DNA from 3 places in the Paenibacillus sp. FSL H8-0104 genome. Region 2 is predicted to be linked to each of the others. Evidence: riboswitches for the same ligand, from Rfam matches in the RefSeq annotation. Region 2 holds a riboswitch; each other region holds the start of a gene.
The links. Region 2 has a riboswitch for cyclic di-AMP ahead of NST38_RS00530 (C40 family peptidase). Riboswitches for the same ligand answer to the same signal wherever they lie in the genome.
Positions count from the first base shown of each region.

Region 1: another riboswitch for cyclic di-AMP. It lies ahead of NST38_RS07220 (hypothetical protein); the one in region 2 lies ahead of NST38_RS00530 (C40 family peptidase).
Region 3: another riboswitch for cyclic di-AMP. It lies ahead of NST38_RS17580 (3D domain-containing protein); the one in region 2 lies ahead of NST38_RS00530 (C40 family peptidase).

Region 1 covers NZ_JBBOTC010000001.1:1,625,693-1,636,700, forward strand. The annotation lists gene NST38_RS07200 (hypothetical protein) at 1-188, opposite strand, end outside; gene NST38_RS07205 (urease accessory protein UreF) at 455-1,156, opposite strand; tRNA gene NST38_RS07210 (tRNA-Leu) at 1,599-1,681, shown strand; gene NST38_RS07215 (glutathione peroxidase) at 1,829-2,308, opposite strand; cyclic di-AMP (ydaO/yuaA leader) riboswitch at 2,681-2,856, shown strand; gene NST38_RS07220 (hypothetical protein) at 2,975-3,370, shown strand; gene NST38_RS07225 (HAD family hydrolase) at 3,752-4,435, shown strand; gene NST38_RS07230 (Nramp family divalent metal transporter) at 4,540-5,835, opposite strand; gene NST38_RS07235 (organic hydroperoxide resistance protein) at 6,236-6,655, shown strand; gene NST38_RS07240 (zinc ribbon domain-containing protein) at 6,866-7,111, shown strand; gene NST38_RS07245 (hypothetical protein) at 7,211-7,489, shown strand; gene NST38_RS07250 (thiol-disulfide oxidoreductase DCC family protein) at 7,678-8,100, shown strand; gene NST38_RS07255 (DUF6612 family protein) at 8,200-9,063, shown strand; gene NST38_RS07260 (VOC family protein) at 9,273-9,656, shown strand; gene NST38_RS07265 (nucleotide-binding protein) at 9,818-11,008, shown strand, end outside.
Region 2 covers NZ_JBBOTC010000001.1:107,021-118,028, forward strand. The annotation lists gene NST38_RS00510 (4a-hydroxytetrahydrobiopterin dehydratase) at 1-69, shown strand, start outside; gene rbsK (ribokinase) at 114-1,097, shown strand; gene NST38_RS00520 (c-type cytochrome) at 1,172-1,528, opposite strand; gene NST38_RS00525 (GNAT family N-acetyltransferase) at 1,679-2,173, opposite strand; gene NST38_RS00530 (C40 family peptidase) at 2,530-3,000, opposite strand; cyclic di-AMP (ydaO/yuaA leader) riboswitch at 3,004-3,141, opposite strand; gene NST38_RS00535 (hypothetical protein) at 3,387-4,238, opposite strand; gene NST38_RS00540 (M1 family metallopeptidase) at 4,249-6,240, opposite strand; gene NST38_RS00545 (YwhD family protein) at 6,342-6,845, shown strand; gene NST38_RS00550 (transglycosylase domain-containing protein) at 7,044-9,122, opposite strand; gene speE (polyamine aminopropyltransferase) at 9,535-10,362, shown strand; gene speB (agmatinase) at 10,378-11,008, shown strand, end outside.
Region 3 covers NZ_JBBOTC010000001.1:3,955,710-3,966,717, forward strand. The annotation lists gene lpdD (prenylated flavin chaperone LpdD) at 1-242, opposite strand, end outside; gene NST38_RS17575 (polysaccharide deacetylase family protein) at 396-1,187, shown strand; gene NST38_RS17580 (3D domain-containing protein) at 1,296-1,970, opposite strand; cyclic di-AMP (ydaO/yuaA leader) riboswitch at 1,973-2,167, opposite strand; gene NST38_RS17585 (amino acid ABC transporter ATP-binding protein) at 2,386-3,108, opposite strand; gene NST38_RS17590 (ABC transporter substrate-binding protein/permease) at 3,095-4,558, opposite strand; gene NST38_RS17595 (M20 family metallopeptidase) at 4,742-5,917, shown strand; gene NST38_RS17600 (alpha-glycosidase) at 6,228-7,994, shown strand; gene glgA (glycogen synthase GlgA) at 8,143-9,585, opposite strand; gene glgB (1,4-alpha-glucan branching protein GlgB) at 9,582-11,008, opposite strand, start outside.

The DNA.
Region 1 (11,008 bases), 1.5 Mb from region 2:
GGAATGTCCAAAATATCAGCGACCAGGTGCCTGAATCGGGTTGCTTTGCGTGTGCCGTGAATGAGATTGGATAAACGATAGGGTGGGATGCCATGCTGTTCACAAAAGGTCTTCTGGTCCACTTGAAGTTCGGTTAGCCGTCGTTTGATGGCCCATCCGAACGGAGTAACTGGTTTTTTCTTGTTCAAAAGGGTTCACCCCTGGTTAGAATGTAGTATTCAGCCGCCCTTTCTTCATGTAGTATATATAGAAATGCGAGCTGTACGTTTCATTATATACGTAAATTCGTCATCTAACAATTAAAAAAGACGGAAAAAAGTGTATTTTGTGATTATAAATGGCGTAAATACGTAAATAAAACAAATAAAATGACAAAAAACACGTCGGCAAGGAGGTTGCCGCGTGTTTTTTAGTTTGTTTGAATGAAGGGGAGCAGGCATGAGGAGGAAGAGGATTAGGCCCTGTAGGCATGAAGTCCAGCTCCGAGCATATGGAAACTGGGGAAAAACGATTTCATGGACATCGAGGTTGGCTGTGCCAGTCCATCCGCAGCCGAGGCGCTGACGGTCTTCCATTCATTCTCCAGATCTGTGGCCAGGCGGACCATCAGATCCTTGGTTGTATCGTTGTTCAGGGGAATGACTTTGGAGGCTTCGGTTATGCAGGCATTCATGGCTGAATGCAGGTAACCAAGGACCGCCTCCTCGACCGGGATGTCGAGGTGGTGGTTAATCCAGGCGTGAACAGTGGAGAGGCAGCCAACCGAATCATATTTGGCAAAGATCTGTTCGAGCTGGCTGAATTCAATCCAGGGGTGCAGAGCGCGTGCGAGTCTGATCAATCGTTTACCCATGGCGGCAGCTTGTTCTCTGAGATCTCCAGGGGTTCGCTGAACATGGACGAGCTTGTCGATCAGAGCTATCCGCCATGTATCCTTGTGATCTGTTGCGGTATAGATGCCTTTGATAGCCATACCTTCAAGACGAACGATGCTCGGATGCAACTGACAACGCATGAATGATTCGAGATCTTCAGCATTACGAATGGTACCCTCCCTGATATGGATATCCATGCCGAAGGAATGGGTGAACCCTCCAACCTGAATAGAGGAATCAAGCAGTTTGACATAATCGAGCAGCTTATTCCCACGGTTCACAATCATTCGCCTCCTGTGTTCGTTAAATGTCACTTAAAGTAACATTTATATTCCTTTTTGTTTGCTTTATGTTTGAGAATCCGAATTATATGATAGTTATCATCCCATAAATGTCCGCTTTTTGTCAATAGTATCCGTTAAATTTAATGTATTAAATCTGGAATTTAATATTTGTGTTATTTTATATAACTTATCGTGTTATTTATGTGGCGAAGTGCAGGGAGGACTATATAAGGAAGGACTATATATAAATGAATCAACAAGATCGGCTCAAGCCGGAAAAGAGGGGATCAAATCTAATGATATGCAGTTCATGGGTAAAGATGACGAGATTATGCGATTTTTGATGAAAATGCCTAGCTGAAAAAGAAGTATTAAATAATACTTTACTTTTAGTTCTGAACCCGGTATAATCAATTCTGTTGCCGATTATTTACGACATGCGGTCGTGGTGGAATGGCAGACACGCTATCTTGAGGGGGTAGTGGGCGTATGCCCGTGGAGGTTCGAGTCCTCTCGACCGCATCATATGAACGATTAAAAAGAAGCTTTCCATTAATGGGAAGCTTCTTTTTTTTGTCTTTTTCGAACAGTATGACATCTGGGTTGAAAAAAGGCCATCCATTACCGGAGGAATGTTGCTCTACCTTCCGGCTACGGGTGGCCTGTGTATTATTTTTGCAGCAAATTCTTGATATCTTCTTCAATCTTGTCCGGTGTTGTTTTGGGAGCATAACGTTTAATGACCTGTCCGTTCTGATCCACGAGGAATTTGGTGAAATTCCATTTGATTGCTTTGGAGCCGAGCAGGCCAGGAGCTTCTGTGCTCAGGTGTTGGAAAAGAGGGTGAGCGCTTGAGCCGTTCACATCAATTTTCTCAAACATGGGGAAGCTCACGCCATAATTCATCTGACAGAACTCGGCAATATCGTCGGAAGATCCTTTTTCCTGTGCAAACTGGTTGCTTGGGAAACCAAGCACTTCAAATGGAGCATCTTGAAATTTGTCTTGCAATTCTTGCAGACCTTTGAATTGAGGGGTAAGGCCGCATGAGCTTGCCGTATTCACAATCAGGAGCACTTTGTCACGGTAGTCGGACATTTCAACTTCTTGACCGCGAAGGGTATTCACTTTGTAATCGTAGACTGTCATCTAAATCGCCTCCATTTATTTACTCTTATATCTTCTATTATATTGGTTGCAATTAAATATTGCAAAACTAATATGGTGTTAAAAGAATCAAAACAGGCAAGTTGTGCAGAATACGTGAATGAATTGCGAAGTGATTTACGCCAGAGTGAGAATTAGATAGCCTTGAAGAGATAGATAGAGTATAACTTTGTTGTAAGCGTTATTATGGATAGGAATTGGCAAAAATCTGCCGATTTGGTGATCTGGGCGGACTTTACACCGACATGGCATGGGTGTATGATTCATAACGTAATTTCAATTTAAACTAAAATGTACTTGAAAAACGAAACAAACGATAATATCGCTCGATCTTATCCTTAAGATATACGAACGATGTTTTAATCGCTGAGTTTCCATTCATTGATGAGTGGAAAACGGGGGAACCAACGGAATGCGCTGTCCAGGACAGTGGGCATTCATGGGGTGAATTTTCCGGTGACAGCCGGAAATAGGGCGACTCTCGCGCCCGAATCCGTCAGCTAACCTCGTAAGCGTTAAAGGGAGAGGCAACAAGCCGTACGCTGGTTCATGGTGTTTTCGCCATGGGTTATTTAAGAAGCGTTCGGGAGGCCTTGGTCCCCCACGCTTCTTTTTTGTTGTCTTTTCACGCCAAGGGAGGAACGAATGATGGATACTGAGATGGTCTTAGTGACTGCTCCAAATGAAGCAGGACGCAAATTTATCAAATTGCTGATGTACAAAAAAATGCCGTTTGCCGTTCTAACCAACAGTGCAGGGGAAGAGCGAAGACTCCGTAGAATCGGAGTAGAACATGTCATTCGCATGAATACGGCTGCAGCTCAAAAATGGTTTTTGCCGCAGGGCAGCGTAGGCAACGTGTTTATTTTCGAGAACAGTCTGAATCTGACCTGTCGTTATTTACAGATCTGCCGTTCATGGACATCGAAATCCCTGTGCGTCATTACGGAGCAGAGTCATCCTAAGGGCATCTATCGGGGCATGGGCGCAGACCGGATTGTATATTCGCTCAATGGGGAAGTTGGCTTTCTCCTCAATGGTTAATGCCATAGCTTCTGATTGCTCAGGTGTAAGGTGCCTGTTATAATTGAATGTATTAGAATCAATTTCAGAATTCACTCAAGGTATTATGAAATTGATTCATCGATAAACGGAAGTTTGAGGAGACTCATGCAGGATGGTGAGTCTTCTTTTTTATGGTTTCTATAGGTTGTTCAAAAAGTCCGCTTTTGATTACGAAGGATGCCTAACGGCATCATCAGCATCGAATATGAAATTCAGCCGAAATGTCCGTGGCTCACGTAGTTTTCCCTACGCTCCGCTACTCCATTTCTAGCTTCATTCCATCTTCTTGGTACTGAAAACCAGACTTTTTGAACTCGATTAGGATCAGGAATCACCTGTGGCTTACAAGGAGGAATTGGCGTGCCGGATGTAGGTGGATTGAAATGGTTGTTTTTTGATGTTGGAGATACGCTGGTGGATGAATGGGAGCCGGTTGATGATATTATCGGACAGTTTGTCCGTGAAGCTTGTGCTTTGGGGTATCCGGTGACAATTGAGGCGGTACGCGAACTGTTCGCGAGCTGTTACCGAAAATATGAGCAATGGCCTATGAGAGTGGCGATTCGCACATTTGTTGAAGACGAGGGGCATCAAAAACAGATTCAGGACAAGCTGAAGTTTCAAAAAGATCTTGAACGTCCTTTTCCTTCAGCAGATTTTGTTCTTCAGCAGTTGTCACGGCATTATCGCATTGGCATTATTGCCAATCAGAGTCCTGGAACGGAAGAGAGACTGGAGAGTTACGGCTTGCGGAAGTATGTTGATGTTCTGGCATGTTCAGCTGAAGAAGGAGTGTCCAAGCCAGACCCTGAGTTATACGCTGTGGCCTTGAAGCAGGCAGGTTGTGAACCGGAGGAAGCCGTCATGATCGGAGATCGGATCGATAACGACATTATACCTGCTCGGAATCTGGGCATGCGTACGATTCGAATTATGCAGGGTTACGGAAGATTCCAGCCAGATCTATCGGATGACAAACGTGCGGATTGGACTGTTGAATCATTGGATCAACTCTTGCCGTTACTGATGCCAAATCAGGATTAGATTCAGATGGTTGTTTATTGGATTGCAACAATAAAGGCTGATCAACTGGGTATAAAATACCGGAGTTGATCAGCCTTTTTAGTATTTAGCCAATTAAAATGAGATTAGAACAACCGGATCGTCTGAATGATCAGATATACATTCAGCACAACGATAATCGCGGCAATGACCCATGAGATGATTTTGAGCCACAATTTGTTGGCGAATGCACCCATGCTTTTTTTATCACTTGTGAACATCACCAGGGGAATTACAGCAAAGGGCAATTGAAGCGACAGCACGACCTGGCTCAAAATGAGCAGTTCTTCTGTGCCATGTTCTCCTGCAATGGCTGTCACAATTACCGCCGGGATGATGGCGATCAGACGTGTGACCAGTCTGCGTAGCCAAGCCGGAATTCGAATGTTCAGGAAACCTTCCATAACGATCTGCCCAGCGAGTGTACCTGTAAGGGTAGAGTTCTGACCTGATGCTAACAGCGCCACACCGAACAGGATACTTGCGACCGTAGTACCCAATAGAGGTGTCAGCAGATGATAGGCATCAGCGATCTCAGCAACCTGCGTCATACCAGCACTGTGAAATACAGCGGCAGATACAATCAGGATGGCTGCATTGATGAACAGGGCCAGTGTCAGCGCAATCGTAGAATCCATGGTCGAGTACCGAATGGCTTCTTTTTTGCCCTGTGGTGTCTGTTCGATCTGACGGGTCTGCACAATGGAAGAATGCAGGTACAGATTATGCGGCATCACGGTTGCTCCGATAATACCAATGGCAATATAGAGCATAGCCGGGTTTTGCAGGATCTCAACATTTGGTACAAAACCATGGAGAACACCGCCCATATCCGGTTTTGCCAGAAACAGATCAATCCCGAAGCAGAGGGCAATTGTTGCCATCAGCACAATGACGAGAGTTTCCAAAGCGCGGAAGCCTTTGTTTTGCAGAACAAGAATCAGGAGTACATCAACTGCGGTGATGATAACGCCGTATAACATGGGGATGTTAAATAACAGTTTTAATGCGATGGCAGAACCAATGACTTCAGCCAGATCGGTAGCTGCAATGGCAAGCTCACACAGAATCCATAACATCATAACAACAGGCATGCTGAATCGTTCACGACAGGCTTGAGCCAGATCCCGTCCAGTGACGATACCGAGCTTGCCAGCCAGCGACTGAAGGACAACGGCCATCAGGTTCGATAACAGGATAACGGATAACAAGGTATACCCGAACTGCGAGCCGCCTGCGATATCTGTTGCCCAGTTCCCCGGGTCCATGTAACCTACGGCAACGAGGTATCCTGGGCCTACAAAGGCGAGGAATTTCTTCCACCATGCAGCATTCTGCGGAACTTTCATGGAACTATGTGCTTCTCCAAGGGAAGGGGCCATGCCCGCAGTAGATAATGATTCTCTTGAAGGAGCGTTGAACGGATTTTTTTTACTCATACGATAATCACCTGACTTTGAATTATTGATTTGGAGATATTGATGCGGTACAAACCGCTCATGATATATCTAAATTTTTATGTTTATTGTTACATTGTACTCCTTCAATTATTTTTGTCTAGTGCAACTTTTATGTATCAGCACAAAATTTCGGTTGTAGCTTGAATATGCCCCTTCGTATATTACCCAACCTTAGGGAAAATACAGCCATGGCATTGAAATGCATGAAAATAATAAAGTTGTAAAAGCTGATAAAGATACAAAATTGCGTTTCAAAATGAGCCAGAAGTTTAAATTGAAAGGAAGGCAGTAAAAAACTATATGGATAAGGGAGAGATTCTGAATGGAAGCTTTATATACAGCAGTAGCGACAGTTAAAGGTGGACGTACAGGTTCGGTGACTTCTTCGGATGGCGTGCTTAAGCATGATCTGAAAATGCCAAAAGAGCTTGGTGGCTCCGGTGGTGAAGGTACTAACCCTGAGCAACTTTTTGCCGCTGGATATGGAGCATGTTATGAAAGTGCCCTTGCCAATGTAGCACGCAAAGCAGGTGTGAAATTGGAGGATGTGGTCGTTACAAGTAACGTATCCATTGGTAAAGACCCTGCGGATGACGGTTTTCAGCTGTCTGTTCGTCTGGACGTTAGCATGCCTGGTGTAGATCACAGTCAAGCAGAGGAACTGGCCCGCAAGGCGCATGATTTCTGTCCATATTCCAAAGCAACACGCGGCAACATTGATGTTGTATTAAACGTAGTTTAAGATTTGACTCCTGGTAAGTAAAGGGAACATATAGAGCAGGTTATCCCAGATACCTGATGTTCGACTACAAAGCCCTGCTGGCAATCGGCAGGGTTTTGTGTTGATTATCATATAAGGACATGATGCAGGAGATTAGATGCCAGATCGCGTACTATTTTACATAATTGCACTCTCACTTCATGCTACACATTCCATAAAGGGGGAACGAAGATGAGTATTGAAGAGATGATCGAGCGGCGATTTGTGTGTACAAAATGCAGGGGCACGGATTGTAACATTAAGGAAGTTTCCATGTCAGGAGCAGGCCTGAGTAAGATGTTTGATATACAGCATAATCACTACCTGTTCGTGGCTTGTGCTTCCTGCGGGTATGTTGAAGTATTTGATCCGGATGTCTTGAAAGGGAAAAAACAGGGACAGGTAGGGACGATTCTGGATATTCTGTTTGGCGGGTAGACATGCGCGAGTTGACATTGATCTGAATTTTCTTTAATATAACTTAGTACTGAGTAGTGTCATTGCATGAACCAAATTTGAATTAAACAGGTGATATCCATGTCTTATAGACCGCGTATTGCAGATTTAGAATTAGCTTATGGTAACAAGGAAGACGGATTGTATGAATTCAAAATGAATTTGGTAGACGGTACAAAATGCCGTGTATTCTACACCCGTTCACCGGAATGGAAGATGACCAATATCAGCCGTCTGCAGAAAACCCCTTGTCCAGTATGTCGCAAAGATTTCATTTGCAAATGTATGGACCAGTGGGCAAGTGACCTGCATCAACAGATGATCGATGACCAATGGATGGAAAAGGCAGTTACGGAATAATTGTCGGACAGATACGAGCGTGGGCACAATGCCTGCGCTCTTTTTCTTTATATTTCCCATTTATGCGTGTTCAAAAAGAGCGGTGTTCAGTCTTTTTGAACTACCTCTAGAAATAAATTTAGAATTAGTGAACAAGAAGGCCCAGATTGGGTAAGTTACTCTAACCGCAACAATAGGAGGCAGCCAATATGACAGCAAATCAAACAGATGTGCATCAGGGACATCCGATCGTACTGGTGGATGGTGTCTGTCACTTCTGCCAGGGCTTAACCAAATGGATTATCAAGCGTGACCCGGAAGGAAAATATCATTTTGCATCGCTTCAATCGGATGTAGCCAAGGAATTGCTGAAGAAAGGCAATTTGTCGACAGATAGTATGGACACCTTTGTGCTGATTGAAAATGGAAAATACTATACACGTTCAACCGCCGCACTGCGATTGGCTAAGGGTCTAAAGTTTCCTTATCCGTTGTTATATGTGTTCATCATGATACCGAAATTTATTCGTAATGCAGTCTATAACTGGGTTGCTCGCAACCGTTATCGCTGGTTTGGCAAGGATGAAGCGTGTATGTTGCCTACACCGGAGATCAAAGATCGATTTCTGTGAAAAAGTCTCGTGCGACACATTGTATCCAAATTTGATGATTAATAGCGGAAATAATTGGGTAATGACTACAGATCATATCTATTTTGGGAGGAAAACAACTTGAAGAAGTGGACTACATTAATTATCGGGGCATTATTAGCAGTAAGCTTGGCAGCATGCGGAAACGACACAGACAACACGGCAACGCCGCCAGCGACCAACAATGAAACATCTAACGAGGGTAATACACCTGCGGAGCAGGAAACAAAGATCCCTACCCTGGATGAGTTGATTACCAAAACGAATGCAGCAACCAAAGAAATGAAAAGCTTCACAACTGAAGCAAACATTGATCAGAATCTGAAACTGGATGCTGGTGAACAGTCACAGGATCAACAGGTTAAAACATCGCTCAAAATGGATATCATCAAAGATCCAATGATGATCTATCAAGAGATGAAAATGGAAATGTCTGGGCAGGAAGCGCAGAATGTAAAGCAATACATCACTTCAGATACGATCTATTCACAAGTGGGAGAACAATGGGTTAAAATTCCTGAAGCTCAAACCAAAGAATTGGTGGAGCAGATGAAAGCAAGCATGAATCCAGAAGGTGAATTGGATCAGTTCAAAAAGATTGAGGAAGACACCGAAGTTACAGAAGATGGCGACAATTATGTCATTAACGCTAATGTATCCGGTGATAACGTAAAGGAACTGGCCAAAGCCGTGATGGAGCAAAACGGATCGAATGCCCAGACCCAAGCGATGCTTGAACAAATGAATATTACAAGCATGAAGATGAAATATATGATTAACAAGGAAACCTATCTGCCTGCAGGTACGGATGTAAACATGGTCATGGAGATGGAACAGAATGGACAGAAAATGACGATGGACATGAAGATGAACAGTACATTTTCTAACCACGATCAAGTGGAAGAGATCAAGATTCCACAAGAAGCATTGGATAGCGCTAAATAATTTGGTTATGCCAAATGTGCTGAAGATGATTTAATGCGGTAAGCGAGCATCAATGTATGCCGTTTGTAGGGCACCTCTGAACTAGATTTGTGTGAGCCGAGAGGTTTACCGGATTAGAATCAGGGGTGTTTTTCTGTTTAGCGGAGATTATGGTCAGGGTTGAAGGTGTTATAGTATAGTCATATTGAAGTAGAGAGGGGAGATATAAGATGATTGAATATGCACACATTCACCATGTTAGTCTGGCTGTACGTGATCTGGAAATCGCGAAAAAATTCTATTCGGGGTTACTGGGCATGCAGGAGATTGAACGTCCTCCTTTCCGCTCCACAGGTACATGGTATGCTATCGGAAGTCAGCAGCTTCATCTGCTTCAGCACCCGGAGGGTCACACGTTACGCGAAGCGGGTATTGATACTACAGACGGTCACTTTGCGATCTGGGTCACCAGTTATTCAGGGACTATAGCCTGGTTGGAGCAGCAGGGAATTGAGTATGAAGCAAGACCTGACAGTGTGGCTGGATTCGCGCAGATTTTTGTGCTTGATCCGGACCGTAACATTATTGAGTTCGATTCACCGTACAACTCTTAAGGGAAAAAGGGTTAGAATAAATCCCTTGCTCCCCCAGAAATTGTATGCTATATTATCCATACATTCATAGCACGTGACGGAAGCACCGTCCAAATATCGCATACTCATGCGGTTATTGGACGGTGCTTTTTTGTGCTTTTTGACAGGGAGGGAAGGAAAAGTTGATTGTACTGAAGGTTGTTCTGGTTTCAAAAGATAGAGATTACATTAGCGCCTGGCTTGATTATGTACAGGGAAATTCATCTGGTCTTCATGTGCGTTTCACAGCATTCTCCCAAGGGGATTCGTTCAAGGATCACATGAAAGAGCAAGAAGGTAGAGAATTACCGGATCTGGTTATTGCGGAACCGGAGTTTCTGAATGACTGGCTGAATAACGGGGGAGAAGTATCAGGTGTACCTTGGCTAATGCTTAGTGAAGGGATGGAGGAGGTGGATGAGGCTAAGCGGCTGATGAAATATCAACCCTTGCCTGCTTTGCTGGATGCTGTGATGCATGCTTGCCGGCAGCCGCGCCGTAAGAAGGTTCACCATCCAGGGCAAGAGACTCTCTCCATCGGTGTAGTATCCGCTTCGGGTGGAAGTGGCAAAACGGCAGTGGCCCTGCATATGGCGAAGCAATTGGGACTTGCAGGATATGCTGTTCTCTATCTTAATCTGGAGACGCTGGACAGTACGCTCCCGTTTCTGGAAAAGGGACTTACTAGAAGTGGGCAGCGTCACCCGGATACGGAGACGGGATTGTCACGCCTGTTATACGATCTGAAGGTGGGCAGAAAAGAATCCGGCAAGCAGTTACAGTTACAATCGAAGGGCGTAGACGGATATGTGGTCCGGCATGAAGCGCTGAAATCCGATGTGTTCTGGCCATTATCGAATCGGAAAGAACTGTTGCAAATGACTCGTGAGGATACGTCGAATCTGCTTCGTTATTTAACAGATTGTGGACAGTATGACGTGCTGATTCTGGATGGGGATTCCAGTTGGGATGGGCGCAGTGAAGGGGTGCTGGATACTGCAGATGCATTTGTCTGGCTGGTTGAGGATGATATATCTGCCATGCATCGTTGGGGACAATGGTTACAGCATGCTGAGCGTACGAAGCCAGATTTGTATGAAAGTATGCTCGAGCGTTCACGCTTTGTGGTTAACAAATATCGGGACAATGTCGTCAATGCACTTCCACGCCCTGATCTGCATCTGGATGCAGTGTTGCCCTATATCCCTTCTTGGAAGCAACTCAGTCAGGAGGAAGTCATGCTTAGTTCTCCGATCTTCCAACGTGAAGTGAAGAGATTATGTGCCATGCTGGTACAAGATGGCGAAGAAGAATTGAAGCAGACCGGACGAATT
Region 2 (11,008 bases):
ATCACATCTGTAGATATCAAGGAAGCAGGGCAATATAACGAAGCTTATGACAAAATGAGGTCGCAATAACGAGGTCGGTTATTATCGCGCGGCCAGAAGTGAGTGAACCATACATGTCAGACTATAATCAGAAACAACCTCTTATTGCTGTCGTAGGCAGTCTCAATATGGATCTTGTGGTGAAGACAGACACAATTCCGGAAGAGGGAGAGACGGTGAGCGGTGAGGAGCTGCATTATCTCGCTGGTGGCAAAGGGGCCAACCAGGCTGTTGCCGCTGCGCGTCTGGGTGGACAGACGACGATGATTGGCGCGGTGGGATCGGACGGTTTTGGCGAACGTCTGCTGCACAGTCTGACGGAAAGTGGTGCAGATGCCTCGCGGGTTCGAATATTGGAAGAAACGGTAACAGGGACGGCTTCCATCTGGCTCTCTCGGGGAGACAACCGGATTATCGTTATTCCTGGTGCGAATGGGCAAGTGGTGCCTGAGATGCTGGAAGAGGCGGATACGGTTAAAAGCCTGACTGCAGCCGCAGCGGTGCTGCTACAGCTGGAGATCCCGCTGCCAGCGGTTACCCGCGCCGCCCAACTGGCTGCTGAAGGCAGCGCACTGGTGGTGCTCAACCCGGCTCCCGCGGTGCCGGGTCTGCCCCAGGAGCTCCTGCGGTGCGTCGACGTTGTCACGCCGAACCGCAGTGAGCTTGCCGTGCTTACCGGCCGGGATCATCTCCGGCCGGAAGACCTAGATGCGGCGGTCGCAGAGCTCGCCGCATCCCTCGGGGCCGCTGTCGTCACGACGCTCGGCCCCGAGGGGGCTGTCTACGCGGCGGCGCCTGGTGGCCGCGTACAAGCAGGGCGTGCCGGCGCGTGCCGTGCGCCCGGCTACGCCGTAAGCGCCGTCGATACGACCGGCGCTGGCGATTGCTTCAACGGCGCGCTGGCGGTAGCCCTCGCGCGCGGTGAGACTTTGGACGCGGCCGTAGGCTTCGCCATGGGTGCGGCCGCGTTATCCGTGACAAAGCTCGGCGCCCAGTCCGGGATGCCGTCCGCACGTGAAGTTGAGGCCTTTTTGGCTGAGCATGCCGCAGAGGCTTAATAATTGATATAACAAAGAGGCTCTTATTCTCCCAAAAGGGGATTAAGCGCCTCTTTGTTATGCGTGTGCAGAGATTATTTCTTCTCTGACAGCCACATGGCGATATTTGCAATTTCTTCATCCTGCAGCTTGCCCTTGAAGGAAGGCATGCCACCTTTACCTTTGACAATTGTAGAATAGATCTTCTCCAGATCATCCTGGCTACCGATGTTAGCCAGAGCAGGTCCTACGCCACCTTGAAGCTGATCCCCGTGACAGGAGATACAATTGGCTTTGACCAGTGCTTCAGCTTGTCCGGCATCCAATGTTACTTCCGGCATGGTTGGCTTGGCTTCTTCAGCCACTTCTTCTTTCCCTGGAAGCGTAAACATTAAAACAATAGCTAAAGCGCATGCTGCAAAAAATACTCCGCTCATGATCCATTTGTGCATCCCTTATGTCCCCTCCAGAATGAAAGATCATCTAACCTGAAACTATCCATATCATTATAACGGAACCTGTACTGACATCATAGCATTTTGTGGGAATTTTTTGAACTAATCACATAACAAGGGGCAAATTTGGTTGTTTTGCAATGGATTCTAACCGCGAGGCCCTTCATAAACCATACAGTGAAAGGGCTTCAAGCCGCTTGGGGTCTGTCGTTCGTATGTATCCTGGGTGACAAATCCACTCTTCAGATAGACTTGAATGGCACGAGCATTCCAAGTGAGTACTTCCAGATCAATCTCATTCGTGGGATTTCGGCGAATAGCTTCCTGTACAATGGCAGTGACAAAAGCTGTCCCTTGACCCTGACCACACAGCTCTGGATGCATGCCAAGGCCAATCCGGGTTACCCCTTGAAGTGGGAAGTATTGAGCAAACCCACATATACGATCGTTCTGATCCAGGACGATTGCATATTGCTTCTGCCGCAGCTGTGCATCTCCGAATTCCACTTCCAGAGCTTTCATCTGCTCCCAGGGGAGCCAGCTGTAGATATTGTAAGGCGGATCATACTGCCAACTGCAGATAAGCTCCGCATGTTCTTCTCGCATGGGTACAACGTGAAACGTCACAGGGGTTTCCTTCATACACCTGCATGCTCCTTTCCTTGAAACAGAACTCTTTGTCCACTCTACAAAAGTGATGTTCATTTAGCAAGTCTTCCTTCCCAAGAAAAAAAATGAAACAAAAGTTCCGGTAATTTCGTTTATATTATAACGGGATGGGTAAAAACATCATAAGGGCACGGACGAACGAACGCAAAATGAACCTGTTGATGTCGCAGGATATACCCCGAGTATAACTTGCAACATGAATAAGGATTGAAGCACAAAAAAACCGCCGGATACATTCCTGCGGAGAATGTACCGGGCGGTTCTGTTATGCTTCTTGCTTTCGTTCCAGTATGGTTAATGGTTACAGCATCATGTTGCTCAGCTTGTCCCTAGTCAAGGGCCAGTGATTCATATGCGTCCGTGCTCATAATCCGTTTTGCGCCAACATAACGATTGGCCCAATAGTTTTCACTCAATGCACTGATCGTAACGCCTTTGGAAGAAGAGGAGTGTGCGAACTTTCCATCCCCTACAAAGATACCTACATGAGATACGCCTTTACCTGTTGTATTAAAGAACACCAGATCGCCAGCTCTCATTTCCATGCGGGATACGGAATCGCCCATGTCGAATTGGGAACTGGATTGGCGTGCCAAATCAATACCCAACTTGTCGAATACATACCGGGTAAATCCGGAGCAGTCAAAGCCGTTAAGCGTTGTTCCCCCACTTTTGTATGTAGTTCCCATTGCTGAATCAATTACTGTGTCCATCTTTGAATCTGCGAATGCGCTACCTGCACCAAGCGATAAAGCGAATGTGATGCTAAGTACAGCTGCGGTTAATTTCTTCTTGAACAAGAGATATTCCCCTTCCAATGCCTGCGAGGTTAGCTTAAGGATTCGGTTGAAGGTCCCCTATGATCCCTCTGTAGCAAGATCAATTCACCCATAACTGGTTCCCCCGCTTCCCAGGTGCCAGGAATTTGGCTATGCTAGTTATGCACCTGCGAAATCAAGAAATGACGATTTAATTTTAAGTAGTTACAAATATGAATGTAAAGATTACAAAGTTGTTACTAAAAACTCACTGCGATTATTGTAACAGAGGAGTACGGCTTTGGCAACGTTTAGCAACAAATTTAGCAAAAAAAACCTCGACCTTTGACGGGGAAAGGTTGAGGTTTGCCTATTTATAAGTACATATTAGGCCATGAGTTTAACATGTGATGGTAACAATTTTTAAACTATCTGCTCTCGCCTTTGGATATTTTGGACTGCCATAATCGGAAATGGCTGCATATTTTCCACAGACTCAATAGACATCTGGCAAGTGGATACGTCTGTTGTAGTATAAGTCCGGTCAGTCCAGTTAATAACCATGAGGCTGTAGTGAATGCCCCAAAGACGAGCAGGTGTACTCCGCCCAGCAGTAATGCAATGCCGATTACAGCGATGAGATGACGCAGTGCAATCCAGAGTGCTTTGAGGGTACCGTGAGCCCCGCCTTCTCCTTCTGGTGCCGAAACACCGAACTGCATATAGAGTATGACATGGTGGATGATCCAACCATATACAATCCAGGCAGCAACATAAGGTATGCCAGGTAAAAGTAATTGAAGGGAATGAAATCCGTCCATGAGAATCGAGTAGAGCTTCGGTATGAGCCAGTAGGCGGGCAGAAGTATCAATAATGTACGTATGGTGTGGAGCAGCAGCATCGGTTTCCACAGATTTTTGATTCCGCGGACAAAGGGGATGCGCTCTTCTGTAGAATTAAAGTGCTGAAGTGAGTAGAGCAGTCCTGCCTGAATGAGGGGGCTGATCAACATGCGAACCAGCAGCATGCCCCCGAGAATCCATAGATAACGATGAACCTCCGGATGGGTAGACAGGTTAAGTTGACTTTCCATTTTGAACAAAAGTGTACTCAGCTCACCGGCATCAGCATCTGGATAGCGAAGGAGCAGTGGGATGACGGCCGATTGTACCATTCGATAGAAGAAATATCCCCAAATGAGTTGATAAAGAAATAAGAGTGCGGCAATGAACATATGCTGACGGACGAGAAACCAGCCTTCACGTATTTTCGCTTTCACCGTTTCCACCTCACCATGACAGACCTCCGAATATGGCTTCTATTAGTTTGGTTACACTCATGCTCCAGCGGGACTTCGTCTGCTCATCCAGTCCGGATTTCAGGAAATTGTTCATATGGCGGTTCTCCAGCACGATCGAGTACAGGGGATCGGTCATGGCCCAGGATACGGGGGATGTGTGAGTTAATTTGTAAGTGATGCGATCTTCTTTGCCATTCCATTGCTTGGTGAGGATATGCCCGTCTTCAAAAGCAATGCGAATAGGAACGGCGTTGTAATCACTCCCTTTTTTTGCGATCGTCACGGATGACTCGTACAATGTTTGACCGTCTTTCTGTACGGGCGTAACACGAATCTTCTCTACAGCAAAGTCAGCCATCCCGTTACTATAGACGTATTGATCAAAATAATCAGACCAGGAAGTGCGGGTCACTTGTTCCACAATTTTCTGAAAATCAGCCGAAGTGGGATGTTTGAAGCGGTACTTCTTCACATAGGTAGAGAGGATGCGTTCCATCTTTTTGGCACCGACTTGATGTTCGATACCAAGCAATACAAGTTTGCCACGTGTATAGACATTGGCTGCATACTCATTCTGTGAATCGAACTTCCAGGATTCTTGTGTTAAGGATGACGGAGAAGTAATCAGTCCCGATTGTACCGGCAGATTCGGAATCAATCCGTATTCCTGCTCCATCAGTTTGTCTTCTGCATAAGAGGTGAATCCCTCATCCAGCCAGGCTTCCTCGAATTCGTTGCTGGCAACCATGCCGTAGAAGTACTGGTGTCCGATCTCGTGGACTACGGTTCGTTCCAGGTCATAACCTGGCGTGGTGTCATCGGCTCCAAAGGCTGTAACTAGCGTAGGGTATTCCATACCTCCAGCGCCATTCCCCGCTTTGGGTGGAACTACGATGGATAAGGTAGCATAAGGATATGGGCCAAACCATTTGCTATAATTGGCTAGAGCGGCCTTCGCGGCGTAGAAATAACGTTCTTTCAGATCCTGATGAGCTGGGTCCAGATATAACTTGATTCGTACACCAGGCACATTGGGTGCAGAGAAGGGTTCCTCGGCGTACACAAAATCGGGTGAGGCTGCCCAGGCGAAATCATGCACATCATCGGCATAGAATTGATAGACCTTTTCTCCATTCTTCACCACGGCTTGCTGCGTCGGAAATCCGGTAGCAGCCACTTTGTATGTTTCAGGCACCCGAATACGCACACTATATATACCGAAGTCAGCGTAAAACTCTGAATTGCCATGGTACTGGTGCAGATTCCAGCCTTCCGTTGCTCGTCCACGTCTGCCCACAGGTTCATAGGCACTTAATTTGGGAAACCATTGACCTGCCATGACAAAATGATCAGCAGTTCCCATCCGGGCAAAAATCTTCGGCAGATTCACTTCAAATCGGGTGTGGAGCGTGATGCTTTCCCCGCCTTTGACGGGTTTGGGCAAGCGTACTTTAATGAGGGTGGTGTCCTTGATATTTCCGTCATCTGGTTGCACATACTGCATCCGGTGCAGCAGAGAGAGCCCGTCCTCCGTTTTCATTTCGGTAATGTTCATGGAGCCATAACCATTGGTAGGCATGACATCACCCCGAAGCTTTCCACCGGATTCCTTCATAAAGGTGGTGTCAGCAGAAGAGAAGGCGTTGGGATACATATGAAAGTAAAGCTCGCTGACGGTTTTTTTACCTGGATGTGTCCAGGTAATCGTCTGAGTCCCTTCCAGTACATTCCCTTCGACCAGTTTTACATCCATGTGATATTCCACAACACGGTTGCTGTACACTTCGGCAGTAGGGGTCTGTACACTTTCTGGAGGTGCTGGCGTTGGGGCTATTGCCTTAGGCTTGCCCGATTCGGGGGCGAGTACTGGCAATTCGGAATGAGTTGAGCGATTATAACCCAGAGTGATCCATATCCCTCCGGCAAGTACACACAGGGCCAGGGATGCAGTGAGCCAGCTCTTGGCGCGTCGTGGAATCATCGTTAAATACCTCCCGTTGACAAGCATCTACAGCATGTATATGTTTGCAATGGGACAATTATTAGTTAAAATATTTGTATCAACCCTTGGAGGTTATAAACATGGACCAAAACGAGCAAAACGGCAAAAAACAGATTGCCTTGAATATCGTTAGTGCAAAAAGCAAGCATAAAGGCTTCGGTGCAGGCTCCATTGAGCTGAATAACCTTTCCCCGGTCATTATTGATAATGGCGAAGCCAAAATCGATATCGGTGCGATGCATGCGAAGAGCAAAGTGGAACGCAATATCAAGTTCTCAACCAATCGTGAAGATGTACCCAACGGACGCCAGGTATGGCTGGTATGGGTAGCTGTCGATCGCACGGAGGAAGGCCAACTGTATGGTGGAGCAACGGCATGTGAGATGTGGATTGATACAGAAGCAAGACGTGGATGGAAACTGCTGGCGGAACATGTGAATCGCATGGATTATGCCTTGAAGCGTCGCTTCATGTTGGATGAGCTTGGACCTGAAGCTCGAGCTGCACTTAAGACACTGCTGATCTCACACAATGAAGACTGGTGGAATGCTTCTCCAGATGTATTGAAGGAAGCACTCGCCTAAGGCAGATCTTTTAACACAGTCTAAAAGAAAAAAAGCAAAAGGCCCCTTAACCGGAAATTTCGGTTGGGGGTCTTTTGCTTGTGTATTAATCGTATACATCGATCTGAATAATTATGAGTTTTCATCCGAAGTGAACTTCCAATTGTTCAATATAACCAGGGGTTATAGGTGACGCAACTAAGTCATCGCCCATTTACGTCATTCTACCCACCAACGTTTGAAATCTCCCCACCAAGAATGTTTCTCTTCCTGTATGCCTTGTTGATTCTGTACCTGACGGGTCTTCTCATCTTCTCCAGAATCCAAATCATCCGTCGTACCATGACATACCTCTGTCGGTTCAGTACCATCAATAAAAACTTCCAATCGTTTCTCTTCACAACCGTTTCCTGCCAGCTTGCCGGATTCCGGATCAATATAGACACTTACGACATGATCAGGCACGGTGAAGATTTTGGGTGGTACGCTCGCAAGGGCCTGTTCTGTGAACTGGGCAAAGATCGGCGCTGCCCGGCGGCCATCCGAAGTGGAGATGGCTTTGCCTTGGTCGTACCCAACCCATACCGCGGTGGAGAGCTCCGGTGTGAATCCAACGAGCCAGGCATCCATGTTGGTTGTTCCCGTTTTTCCCGCAACCGGTCGTTTGATCGCCTTAGACACCCGGTTGCCCGTTCCTCCATTTTCGAAGACACTTTCCATTAAACGAGTCAGTACATAAGCTGCCGCAGGTTCCACAACGGTCTCAGCCTTCGTCTGAGGCGATTCATAGAGCACACGTCCTGCGGCATCTGTCACTTGTAGAATGGCTACAGGTGGCGTCCGTTGTCCACCAGCAGCAATGACGGAAAAGGCCGATGCCATCTCCAGCGGGCTGACAGGTGACGTTCCCAGTGCAAGAGAAGGTACGGCGCTCAGGTTGCTTGTAATGCCAAGGTTTTTTGCCATACTCACAACCTCCTCAGGACCGATCTGCATAATGGTGTTCACCGCATAAATATTGTCTGAAGCGGCGATCGCCTGTCTTAGATCAATCTCACCCAGATACTTGTCTCCAAAGTTGCCGGGTTTATAGGTTTTGCGGTCATTGTCATAGTGAAAAAGGGTAGGTTCACTGTTAAATATGGATGCACTGGTGAGTTGCTTGGATTCCAGGGCTGCCAGATACATAATCGGTTTAAACGCCGAACCTGGCTGGCGCGTTGTCGCTAGAACATGGTTAATCTGATTGGTACGGTAATTCTTGCCGCCTACCATGGCTTTGATGTAGCCCGTACGAGGGTCGATGGACACGAGGGCCGTCTCCAGCTCACTTTTGGCATCCATACCCTTCGCTATGGCGTCTTCCGCTGCTTTTTGTACACGCAGATCCAGGGTGGTGTAGATATTCAATCCCCCATGATCCAGCATCGCTTCGCTGATTCCCAACTCTTTGATGGCCAGATTCCGGATATAGTCACGGAAATACGGGGCGCTTTCCACCGTTTTACGCTCGCTCTCCGGTTTGAACGAAAGCATTTTCTCATAGGCCTTATCCGCTTCGGCCTGGGTGATCTTGCCGATATCAGCCATGGCATTCAGCACAATCTTCTGTCGGTCTTTGGCATTCTTCATATGGTTATAGGGTGAATAGTAGGTAGGTCCTTTCGGGATTCCTGCCAGCATGGCACTCTCTGCAAGATCCAGCTGTTTCGCTGATTTGCCAAAATACATTCGTGAAGCCGCTTCGATTCCGTACGCACCATGCCCATAATAGATTTCGTTCAGATACATCTGCAAAATTTCATCCTTGCTGTATTTCATCTCCAATTGCGCCGTGTACATGGCTTCCTTGGCTTTGCGAGTCCATGTTTTCTCATGAGATAGATACAGGTTACGCGCAAGCTGTTGAGTCAATGTACTTGCACCTTGCGACATCTGCATATGTTCGAGGTTAACGAGCACAGCCCGTCCCATCCCTTGCACGTCGAACCCGTAGTGATTATAGAATTTGCGGTCCTCTACAGCCAGAGTGGCATGGACCAAATCTGGAGCGATATCCTCCAGTTGAACGGGTACAGAGTCTTTGCCACCTGCGGAGAAGGTAGCGATGACTTCACCCTGACTGTCCAGTAATCTGGAATTCCGATCAGAGTCTGCTAGGGGAAGGCTGGTTGCGTATAGATAGACCAATCCTGCAACGGTAGCAAGTATGGCGAGCACGGCGAGCAGAGACAGGTTTTTAAACAATTTACGTACACGGAACCCGCGTTTGCGGGTCTTTTGATTTGGCTTGGTCATGGAACGGGCTCCTCTCTTTTCTTCCAGTATGGGACTTGATTGGCAGGGATATTCAATCGGGTGCATAAGCAAACAAAATGTAGCATTTTCGCCTTAAAAACCGTTTTGCAGTATAAACGTCAATCGCGTATAATGCAAAAGGGTAATGAAAAGGTAAGATTCGGCACAAGATACTAAAGCGCGTAAGGACGAACAGACGAATGGTCATTGATTCATTGATTAGTCAGACGCTCTGCACGCTCTGGTCAATTTAATCTATATAATGAAGTGAACCGCGGACCTTTCCCGCAGGCCAGCAATGATAACGCGATATGGCGCCGAACGCTGGACGTGCTTGGGCGAACCGAATATAGTGCACAGCACTTGATCGGGTATGGCTGATCATTAACTTTACGGAAAGAAGGTAGAGATTATGGAATTGTGGTTTACGGAGAAACAGACCCCGGTATTCGGGATCACCGCGAAGATTAAGCAGACCTATGTTACAGAGAAAACGGATTTTCAAGATTTGGCCATGGTAGAGACCGAAGAATTCGGTAACATGTTGCTTCTTGATGGCATGGTGATGACGACTGTAAAAGACGAATTCGTATATCACGAAATGGCGGCACACCCTGCGCTGAACACTCACCCGAATCCGAAAAAAGTTCTGGTTGTCGGTGGCGGCGATGGCGGAGTCATTCGTGAAGTCATTAAACATGCTGCTGTAGAAAAAGCAGTTCTCGTCGAAATTGACGGTAAAGTTATTGAATACTCCAAAAAATATTTGCCTGAAATCGCCGGCAAGTTGGACGAGCCTAATGTTGAAGTGCTCGTAAACGACGGCTACATGCATATTATTGAACATAAAAATGAATACGATGTGATCATCGTAGACTCCACGGAGCCTGTAGGCCCGGCTGCGCCATTGTTTGAGCGTGGGTTCTACCAAGGCATCTACGAAGCACTCAAAGAAGACGGAATCTTCGTTGCCCAAACGGACAACCCTTGGTTCAAGGCGGATCTGATCCAGAAGGTGAACAAAGACGTCAAAGAAATCTTCCCGATCGTACATGTGTACGGCTGTAATATTCCAACCTATCCAAGTGGTTTGTGGACATTCACCATGGGTAGCAAGAAACATGACCCGCTTGAAGTGGATGAGACTCAAATCCCGGAGATGGATACCAAGTATTACTCTCCGCGTCTGCACAAAGCAGCATTTGTACTTCCTAAATTCGTGGAAGATTTAACGAAATAAAAGGGGAAATCATTAATGAAACTGGATCAAGCTTATTCAGGAAACGTATTTATTTGCAGCTCTGAGGATTATGAGAACTCCAAAGCGGTTATCTATGGCATGCCGATGGACTACACCGTCAGCTTCCGTCCGGGTTCCCGTTTCGGCCCATCTCATATCCGTCAAGCATCGGTTGGACTTGAAGAGTACAGCCCATATCTCGACAAAAGCATTGTAGACATGACATACTTTGACGCTGGAGACCTGCTCTTGCCTTTTGGTAACGCTGGACGCAGTCTTGAGGTAATTCATGAATACATCGGCAGTCTGCTCGCTGACGACAAATTCCCAGTTGGTCTCGGTGGCGAGCATCTGGTTACTTGGCCAGTCATCCAACAGATGTACAAGAAATACCCGGATCTTATCCTGATTCATATTGATGCACACGCTGACCTTCGTGAAAACTATGAAGGCGAGCCATTGTCCCACTCCACACCAGTACGTAAAGCAGCTGAGTTGATGGGTGGCAAAAATATCTATCAGTTCGGTATCCGTTCCGGTTCCCGTGAGGAGTTCCAGTATGGTCGCGAGAACATCAACTTCTATCCATTTGAAGTGGCAGCTCCGATGAAGGAAGCTCTTCCGAAGATGGGCAACCGTCCGGTGT
Region 3 (11,008 bases), 3.8 Mb from region 2:
ATACCCATGATCACCGTAACGGTTACTTTCAGCTGCAAGGCAGCCTTTCGGGCAAGCCGCTCACACAGCTCTTGTTCTTTATGCCCAGGAATATGTACTGTCATCCCGCTTACGCGCTCATGATCCACGTAGAACGTGGCTACTGCGCCAATATGTGCCTTTCCTCCGGTAACGAGAAAAACCTTATCTTCTCCTGCTTCAATCACCTGTAAACGTATGGATTTCAAATCATATGTACTCATACCCATCCACCTATCCTTTTCTATATGTTATATATGGAGGAATTATGGCTGTCATGAGCTAAATCGGCAATGAAACTTCTCACACTGCGCATATTTTATGGAGCTCCCGGGCATACCAAGGAGAACGTCATTTTGGAAAAGGAGGCCGTTATTATGCGCGTACGCCTCATTATGCTAATGGTTATCGTTATTTTTCTCGGAGGATATCATGCTCCAGTTTCATCGCGGGATGTTTCAAGCCCGCCAAGTGAATCCGTATCAGGTTCGGATTCTGCGGAAGAAGAACAACTGACATTGGGACAATTACGTCAAAAATATGCCGATACGTTCAAAACCAATGGTCCTTCAACCAAGAAGGTTGCACTGACTTTTGATGATGTACCTGATCCACGATTTACTCCACAAGTGCTGGATGTATTGAAGAAATACAATGTCAGAGCTACATTCTTTATCGTGGGTAGTCGTGCTGAGAAACATCCGGATCTGGTGAAACGCATCGTTAAGGAAGGGCATATGGTTGGTAATCACAGCTACAATCATCCTGAATTCAGTAAGCTGTCGATGAATGCCTTTCGCAAACAAATTTTACATACCGGGGATATTATTCGACGTTTGGCAGGATATACGCCCAAGATGATTCGGCCGCCTTATGGAGACATTAATGAAGAACAGCTGAGATGGGCTGCCAAACAACACTATAGCATTGTGAACTGGAACGTAGACTCCCTGGACTGGAAAGGCCTTTCAAAGGAACAGGTGAAAGATAACATCCTCTCTGCCGTGAAACCTGGCTCCATCGTTCTGCAACATGCTGGAGGCGGTGTAGGATCAAACCTGAACGGCACGATTGAGGCTTTGCCTGAAATCATTGAGGAATTGCGTAATCGGGGATATGAACTGGTCACCTTGGACGAAATGTTGGGATTGCCAAAGGCCAAAGATTAAGATGAACGTGATAGAAAATAAATTAGAATATTAAAAGGGTGCTGTTCAATCGCGAATTAGCGACTGGCAGACACCCTGTTTGAATTCATTTAAAATGTTATTTTCTCTCTACTTCAGAATGTACAGCTCGATATCCTGAAATCCAAATGAGCTTACAGACTGTTTGCTACCGGGGATAAAGATATCAATCCGGTGACCTTTGATTGCACCACCCACATCCCGCGCTGTGGCTACAAAAGCCTGTTTTGGCAATCCTGGATGGCTATGACCAGTTACCAGTACTTTGGTTCCGAGTGGAATTACACTTGGATCAACTGCAATCGTGCCCAGTTCAAGGTCATTTCCGAAATAATCGACTGCACCCCATCCTCCATTTTCAGACGGATCTGCAGAGTATGCCGTTGCTTTCACGTTAACGGCTTTGCTGTAATCGAATGTTTTACCCCAGGCTTGAACCACTTTGTTATCTGCGTTAACGTCCAAACTTGCTGTGGTAACTGTTTTGGCTGGGGTCTTGCTCTCCGTTGCCGCAGCGGCTGCAACATTGTTTGCCTTACCGGGAATCGTAATTTTCAAACCACCATAAATGTTGTAAGCCGAAATGTCGTTGTTTGCTTTAACCAACGTGTTGAGTGCTACTCCATATTGTTTTGATAAGGTGTAGAAGGTATCCCCTTCTTTGGCCACATGAACTGAATCGGCGTGAGCCGGAACGGCTTGAATGAGCATTGCTGTTGTCATTAATGCTACTGCTGTTTTGGCTATACGTTTCTTGTTAATCATGGTCTTCCTCCCTCATTGTGCCTGCGAAGTTAGTTGTCGGATTCGGATGAGGAGCCCACCCTATAGGTTATTCGTTACATTTGAAACGTTATGTACCCAATTCACCCCAAGCAGTGTGCTGTAGATCTTCCCCCTGCACAATCTGCATCGTTACATCCCCCACACTCCCTGTCCGGAAGTTTCGGCAGAGTTCAATATATCACAATTTTGTAACCTGAACTTGTAGTAATTCTTACCAAATGGTTTTTAGCATGTCATCAACTGTAAGAATACTGGATAATTCAGAAAAGTTGGCGAACCGACTTCTTTATATTTGGTAACAGAAAAGTTACTTTTCCGAATCCACACGTGATTATTATCCATAAAAAAATAGCGTTACCGACTCGAAGTCAGTAACGCTATTTGATCACATCGTTTAGAGTACTTTCGCAAGAAAATCACGTGTACGTGAATTTTTGGGTGCTCCAAACACCTCATCAGGTGTTCCCTCTTCCACAATAACCCCGCCATCCATGAACAGGATTCGGTCTCCCACTTCACGTGCAAAACCCATCTCATGTGTTACGATGACCATCGTCATTCCGCCTTCTGCAAGACGTTTCATGACATCCAGCACTTCACCGACCATCTCAGGGTCCAGTGCCGACGTAGGCTCGTCAAACAGCATCACATGCGGCTGCATGGCCAATGCTCTAGCAATGGCGATCCGCTGTTTCTGTCCACCAGACAGCTGATTCGGGAATGTATCTTTTTTATCGTACAAACCCACGGTGTTAAGCAGATCAGAGGCAATTTTCTCCGCTTCCTGAGTGGATTGTTTCTTCACTTTAATCGGAGCAATCGTGATGTTTTGCTGTACCGTTTTGTGTGGGAACAGGTTGAAGTGCTGGAACACCATGCCCATTTTCTCACGAGTTGCGTTAATGTTATGCTTGGGGTCCGTGATTGACACGCCTTCAAAATCAATCTCTCCTGAGGTAGGCTGTTCCAGCAGATTCAGACAACGCAAGAAAGTACTTTTACCTGAACCGGAAGGACCGATGACCACGACAACCTCACCTTTGCCAATCGTCACGTTTATGCCCCTAAGCACATCGTTATTTCCATAAGATTTGTGTAATTGTCTAACGTCTATCACTTGCACTCAACTTCCTTTCCAGTCGTCCCAGCAGCTTGGACAAAATGAACGTCATTACAAAGTAGATGGCTGCTGCAATTAGAAACGGACTCAACCCTTGGAACGTAATGTTCTTGACCACGCTAGCCTGATACATAATGTCCACCATACCGATAACGGAGATAATGGAGGATTCTTTGATGATAGTTATGAATTCATTACCGATCGCTGGTAATACAGCTTTGAAGGCTTGTGGCAATATGATATAACGCATCGCGGCGCCTCTTCCCATACCTAATGAACGCGCTGCCTCCAACTGACCACGATCCACACCTTGGACACCTGCACGGAAAATCTCCGCCAGATAGGCACCACTATTGATTGAAAGTGTAATGATACCTGCCTGAAGTGCAGTGAAGTTAATGCCAAAGCTCAGGGAAAAACCATAGTAAATAATCATCAACTGTACCAACATCGGTGTGCCACGGATCACTTCAACGTAAGCCGTACCAATCCAGCGCAAGATTGCAACGTCATGCAAACGGAACAAACAGATGATCAATCCAATAATTACCCCGAAGATAACCCCAAGTGCAGACAACAGAAGTGTGTATCCTACACCTGTAGCATAGAAACTTTTGTACTCCCAGAATACTTGGAAAATATTTTGTGATTTGTTCGCTTTATCCGCCATCAAGAGGCTGGCGTCCGTCACCATCTGATTGATTTTATCTTCGCTTTTCAGTCGCTCCAGTGTTCCATTTACTGCAGCTAGCAGCTCGGTATTACCTTTACGAATCCCGATTGCCGCTTCTGCTTGCTCTTCGTCCGGAACAGCAGCAGCAAGTCCAATGATATCGTCCAGATAACCTGCAGCAACGGTATCTTCAACGATTGCCGCATCAATGCGTTTTGTTTGCAGTTGAAGCACGATATCCGAGATTTTATCCAGCGCAGTAAGCTTCGCTCCTGGAATACTCTGTCCGATCGTTTCCTGAATGGAGCCTTTCTGAACGCCAATCTTCGCATTTTCAAGTTCTGCCATAGTTGGATATTTGTCTTTATCCACATTGCGAACCATAATCACTTGTTTTGATTTATAATAGGTGTCGGAAAAATCGATACTTTTCTTCCGCTCATCCGTCGGCGTCATACCTGAAATCACCAGATCAACACGCCCGCTCTGCAATGAAGGCAGGAGACCGTCGAAGCCCATATCCTCAATCACAAGCTCAGCGCCAAGATCTTTGGCAATCTCTTTGGCGATCTCAATATCGAAGCCGACGATTTCATCTTTGCCATTAATCACTTTATGGAATTCGTATGGTGCAAAATCGGCACTTGTACCGAGCACCAGCTTTTTACTGTTTGAATTATCTGTAGTTCCACTTGCAAGTGCCACAGGAACGGCAGTCGTCAGCAGAATAACAAAGGTCAACAGCATCATGGTGTAACGACTTATTAATTTCAACCTTTTTCTCTCCCCTTACAATACTTTGTATGCTTCTCATGTTGATGACTGAGTCATTATAAAGTACAATGCATGATTATGCAATGCATTTTGACAATACAAATCTTGACTTGTTTCTGAAAAAATAAAGCAAACATGATATAATCAATGAATTATTTTCATTTTTGCATAAGGAGTTTACTAATGACAGCTAACAAATCACAAATTCTGACGGTTATTGATCAATATGCTTCCCGTTTTAAAGCCATTTCATCATATATCGGTGCCAACCCCGAACTGGGAAATGAAGAGTTCCTTGCTTCTGCTCGTCTAAAAGAAGAACTTGTCTATCACGGGTTCACTGTAGAGGCTCCTATCCTTGGACTAGACACAGCTTTTATTGGAACCTATTCAGCCGCTAAACCCGGCCCTACCATTGCGTTATTGTGTGAATATGACGCGTTGCCGGAGATCGGTCACGCTTGTGGTCACCATCTGATCTGTATGATGAGTCTTGGAGCTGCAGTTGGGCTGAAATCCATTCTGGATGAAGTAGGTGGAACGATTAAAGTGTTTGGCACCCCCGCTGAAGAGACACGTGGTGCCAAAGTACCGATGGCGGAAGCAGGTTTGTTCGATGACTGTGACGTCGCTCTCATGGCGCATCCATATTATGCCTACGAAAAGTCAGGCAGCTCGCTGGCTATTGATGCTGTGCAATTTGAATTCCATGGCCGATCTTCACATGCCGCTGCAAGTCCGCACGAAGGTATTAATGCACTTGATGCTGTCATTCAAACGTTCAACGGGATTAATGCATTCCGTCAACAAGTGAAAAGCACCGTTCGGATTCATGGTGTGATCAACAACGGAGGTCAGGCAGCAAATATCATTCCTGACTATGCTTCTGCGCAATTTTATGTACGGGCAGCAACTCGTAAAGAACTGAATATCCTCACAGAACGTGTGATTCAGATCGCTGAAGGTTCTGCTCTCCAGACAGGATGCAAGCTGGTGACATCCAACTATGAAACGTCCTATGACGAGATGGTTACCAATGAAGCATTCTCAGCTGCGTTTAGTCAAAATCTGATGGAACTTGGGATCCCGCAAGAAGAGATTGTGAGTGGTAATGATCACGGCTCTATGGACATCGGTAACGTTTCCCTGAAATGTCCTGCAATTCATCCCTACATTCGTGTTGTAGACGAGGTGCATACACTGCACTCCATAGCCTTCCGTGACCTTGCACTTCAGGAGCGTGCGCTGGATGGCATGATTCTGGGAGCCAAGGCACTTGCAACAACAGCCTATGACGTACTGAGCCAGCCAGAGCTGCTTCAAACCATCCGCACGGAGTTCGAGCAAGCTATTCGCTAAAATTCACTTTCAACATGTTATATAGGGGTGCCCTGAACAATCTTGAATTCCAAGCTGTTTAGGGCACCCTTTTTTCTAAATTAGCTGTAAGTATATTCAGCACAAAGCTGGAAATGCTGTGAAAGAAACCTTTGAAAACGATGAAAATAATACATTTTATTACAGTAAATGTGATTCGTTTGCTGACTAACTTGGTTAATTATAACTATAAGTGCGTGTTCAAAAGACCGGTTTTCAGTACCGAGAAGATGGGATGAAGCGGTCTTTTGAACAACCTCTATAACTTATCCTATATTCAGGAGGTGCTGTCATGCTGCTCGAAGCCATGTATCATGTTCCTCGTGACAAATGGGCTTATGCCTATAATTCGTCTACCATACATCTGCGCGTACGAACCAAACGTAATGATGTGCAATACGTGACTGCACTGACCGGAGATAAGTACGATTGGAATGGAACGTACAAGGAAATTCAATTGGAGAAGGCTGCTTCAGACAATATGTTTGATTATTGGGAGGCTGCCGTCAAGCCACAATTCAAACGTCTCACTTATATATTTCGGATAACTGCGGGTTCAGAAGATGTTTTTCTAGCGGATAATGGAATTCATTATGAGACCCCCTATCCAACGGGAGGATATTATGAGTTCTCGTATATACATGAAATTGATGTGTTTAAGGTGCCCGAGTGGGCCAAAGAAGCCGTCTTTTATCAGATCATGACGGAACGGTTTGCTAATGGAGATCCCAAGCTGAATCCAAAAGAAACCCATGACTGGGGTGGCAAACCTGAGTTGGACAATTATTTTGGTGGAGATTTGCAAGGTGTGCTGGATCATCTGTATGACTTAACTGAACTTGGAGTGAACGCCATTTACTTTACCCCGTTATTCCAGGCCAATTCCTATCACAAATACGACACGATTGATTATAAAAAAGTCGACCCCCATTTCGGTGATAATGCCCTGCTTAAACAATTGACAGAAGAATGTCATCGCCTGGGTATACGTGTCATGCTTGACGCGGTGTTTAACCATTGCAGCGAAGACTTCCCTCCTTTTCAAAACGTTCTCCAGAATGGAAAAAACTCTAAGTATGCCGATTGGTTCCACATCAATGAGTATCCGGTTCAGATCAAGGACGGTATACCAACCTACGATACATTTGGTTTCTATGGCAACATGCCCAAGTTCAATACAGCCAACCCTGAGGTTAAGGCATATCTACTTGATGTAGCTGAGTACTGGATCAAGGAAATTAAGCTGGATGGGTGGCGTCTGGATGTAGCAAATGAGGTGGACAACCATTTCTGGCGTGATTTTCGCAAGGTTGTTAAGGCAGCGAACCCTGAAGCCTATATTGTTGGTGAAGTATGGAGCGACTCCTTGACCTGGCTTATGGGAGATCAATTCGATTCCGTCATGAATTATCCATTTGCCGACAAAGTGCTTCAGTTCTTCTGTGGTTCAATGGACGGTTATAACTTTGCCAACGAGATGGGTTCACTTATTATGCGCTATCCGCAGCAAACCAACGAAGTGATCTTTAATATGCTGTGCAGCCATGATACTCCTCGCCTGCTCACCCGGTTAGGAGAAGACAAACGCCGATTAAAGTTGTCGGTTGTATTTCTTTTCACCTATATCGGTACACCTTGTATCTTCTACGGCGACGAAGTTGGGATTAGTGGTGATGCTGACCCGGATTGTCGAAAATGTATGGAATGGGACCCTGCCAAGCAAGACAGAGAACTGTATGATTTCTATCGTCTGATGATTGATTTACGCAAAAGCAATGAAGCCCTGCGCAAAGGACGCTTCCGATTCCTCAAGGCGGATCACAATGATCCCTGTATCGTGTACGAGCGTGTGGATGACAACCTTCACTTTACCGTATGGATGAACAATACACCTCAAGATCGAACGCTTTCTCATCCCATGGAAACAAAAGACTGGAAAGATGCATTAACTGAAGAGCCTGTGTTTCCAGCCGATGGAATGATGAACATTAAGCTTGACCCCTATGGGTATCGCATTTTGTACAGACAGCTTGATCCGGCAACTATCCAACACAACTGAGGTTTAAATTCTAAACAGTCATATAAAAGAAAAGAAAAACACTTCCACCGTCTCAGATGATACTTCATTCTGAACTTTTGGAAGTGTTTTTCTTTATTTGATTAAAAAAAGCCACAGCATGATATGCTGTGACTTATTCATGATTGCATCAGTTTACAGGGTCAAGTGTGATCCGACGATAAATGTCCATATATTCTTCAGCTGAGACGTTCCAACTGTATTCTCCGCCCATTGCATTTTTCACAATTTTCTTCCAATGTTCTGGCTGTTTGTAGATCTCCTCAGCACGCCGAATGGTACTCATCATGTCATGAGCGTTAAAGCTTGTGAATGAGAAACCATTACCTTCTCCAGTAAACTCATTGTATGCCTGCACAGTGTCGTTCAGACCGCCTGTTTCCCTTACGAGAGGCACACTCCCGTACCGCAGAGCCAGTAGCTGACTAATACCACATGGTTCGAACCTCGATGGCATCAGGAAGATATCACTGCCTGCATAGAAACGGCGGGATAACCCATCGTTAAACGTGATCTGTGCAGACATTTTGAGCGGATAACGATTCGCGGCTTCACGGAACCAGTGTTCATACATAGGCTCTCCTGTTCCCAATACCGCGAATTGAATGTCATCATAGTACAGCAATTCATCAAGGATACGGCAGACCAGATCAAGCCCCTTAGAGTCGACGAGTCTTGTCACCATCACCATGAGTGGTACATCAGGACGAACAGGCAATCCAAGTTCCTTTTGCAGTTCAATTTTGTTCTCCGTTTTCTTGGACAGACTTGTTCTGTATTTCACTGGAATTTTGGTGTCCGTTGCCGGGTTGTAACTCTTGGTATCAATCCCGTTCACAATCCCGCTGAAACGATCTCCAAGTGAACTGAGCAGTCCGTCCAGGCCGTATCCATAATAAGACGTTTGCACTTCCTGTGCGTATGTTGGGCTTACGGTTGTCACATGGTCAGCGTACACAATTCCTGCTTTCAAGAAATTGACGTTACCGTAATATTCGGCTCCATCCACGGTGAAATATCGATCGTCCAGCTCAAGGATATCACTGAATAACTCATGCGGGAATACCCCTTGGTACAACAAGTTATGTATGGTGAATACCGTACGAATATCACTGTAGAATGAATCATGTCTGTAATGGGCTTCAAGCACCAAAGGAATCATTCCTGCATGCCAGTCATGACTGTGCAACACGTCAGGCTTGAATTCAATCTGTGGCAACACTTCGAGAACTGCACGGTTGAAAAAGGCGAAACGTTCGCCATCATCCATATAACCGTACACTCCATCACGCCCAAAATAATACTCATTATCCACAAAATATACTGGAATCCCATCATGAACAAGCATTTCTATCCCACAATAGGGTCTGCGCCAGCCAAGAGGCACATCCGTTGTAATTACGGGCTGTAACGCGTCTTTATACTCATCGGGAATACCCTTGTACTTAGGCATAATCACCCGCACATCTGCCCCGCTCTTCTTCAAAGCAAACGGGAGAGCACCGATTACGTCAGCAAGGCCTCCTGTTTTGATAAATGGATGTACTTCAGCAGCAGCAAATAGAATATTCATGCCTTTGTCCTCCTCTTCGGTTTGAGCGTGTTGCTTTCCTTTTTATTCTTCGTTTTTGAACTGACGGAAGTTATACTCGCAGGTGATTCATCCGTTTTCCGACGTGTGTTCTTTTTTAGAATCACGATGCTAAGCGGAGGTAATACCAATTCGAGACTATGCGGATGCCCATGAAAAGGAATCTTTTCGGTAGGCAGTTGCATATCATTAGTAATGCCTGAACCGCCGTACACGGAATGGTCACTGTTCAGAACTTCGGTATACATACCGGGACGCATGACACCAATCCGGTAACGCTCCCGCTTGACCGGCTGAAAGTTAATGAGCACAAGGAGTGTATCCGCAGGTTTTTTTCCTTTGCGTACGTATGAAATGACACTCTGGTCCTGATCGTCCGGAGTGATCCATTCATAACCGTCCAAGGAATGATCAAGCTCCCACAAAGCTTTTTCACTCAAGTACAGGTTAGACAGCTCACGCTCAAACTTATGCAAATTGCGGTGACTGTCATAATCCAGCAAGAACCAATCCAGTTGATCCTCATCTTTCCATTCGATGAACTGGCCAAAGTCTCCACCCATAAACAACAGCTTTTTCCCTGGGAAAGTCATAAAATAGCCCAGAAAAGCACGCATGCCGGCAAATTTCTGCTCATAGGTTCCTGGCATCTTGTCGAGGAGCGACTTTTTGCCATGAACAACCTCGTCATGTGACAGAGGTAGCACATAATTTTCAGCAAAGGAGTATACGACCGGGAAAGTCAGCAAATGATGTTTGGAAGGACGCTCATGAAAATCAGATTCCATGTAATCAAGCGTATCGTTCATCCAGCCCATGTTCCATTTGTAGTTGAAACCCAGACCACCTTCATCTACAGGTAAAGTTACCATAGGCCATGCACTGGATTCTTCAGCCATCATCAATGCATAAGGGAAATACTTGAACACCGTCTCATTCAGCTGCTGCAAAAAGGCTACAGCTTCCTTGTTCTCCAGACCACCTTCATCATTGGTACGATATTGTCCTGGCTGCTTCTCAAAATCAAGCCGTAGCATACTCGTAACCGCATCAACACGGAGTCCGTCAAAATGATACATCTCCATCCAATATAATGCATTGGAGATCAGAAATGAACGAATCTCAGGTTTCGAGTAGTCAAAGCTAAGTGTGCCCCAGCCCGGCTTCTCTGCTAACATCGGATCTGCATACTCATACAAAGGCGTACCATCAAACATACGCAACCCATGAGCGTCTTTGGCAAAATGTGCAGGTACCCAATCCAGCAATACGCCAATCCCGGCCTGATGTAGTGTATCCACTAGATACATCAGATCTTTTGGATGCCCATAACGACTGGTTGGCGCATAAAACCCTGTGTTTTGGTAGCCCCACGAAAGGTCATATGGATGCTCACTGAGGGGCA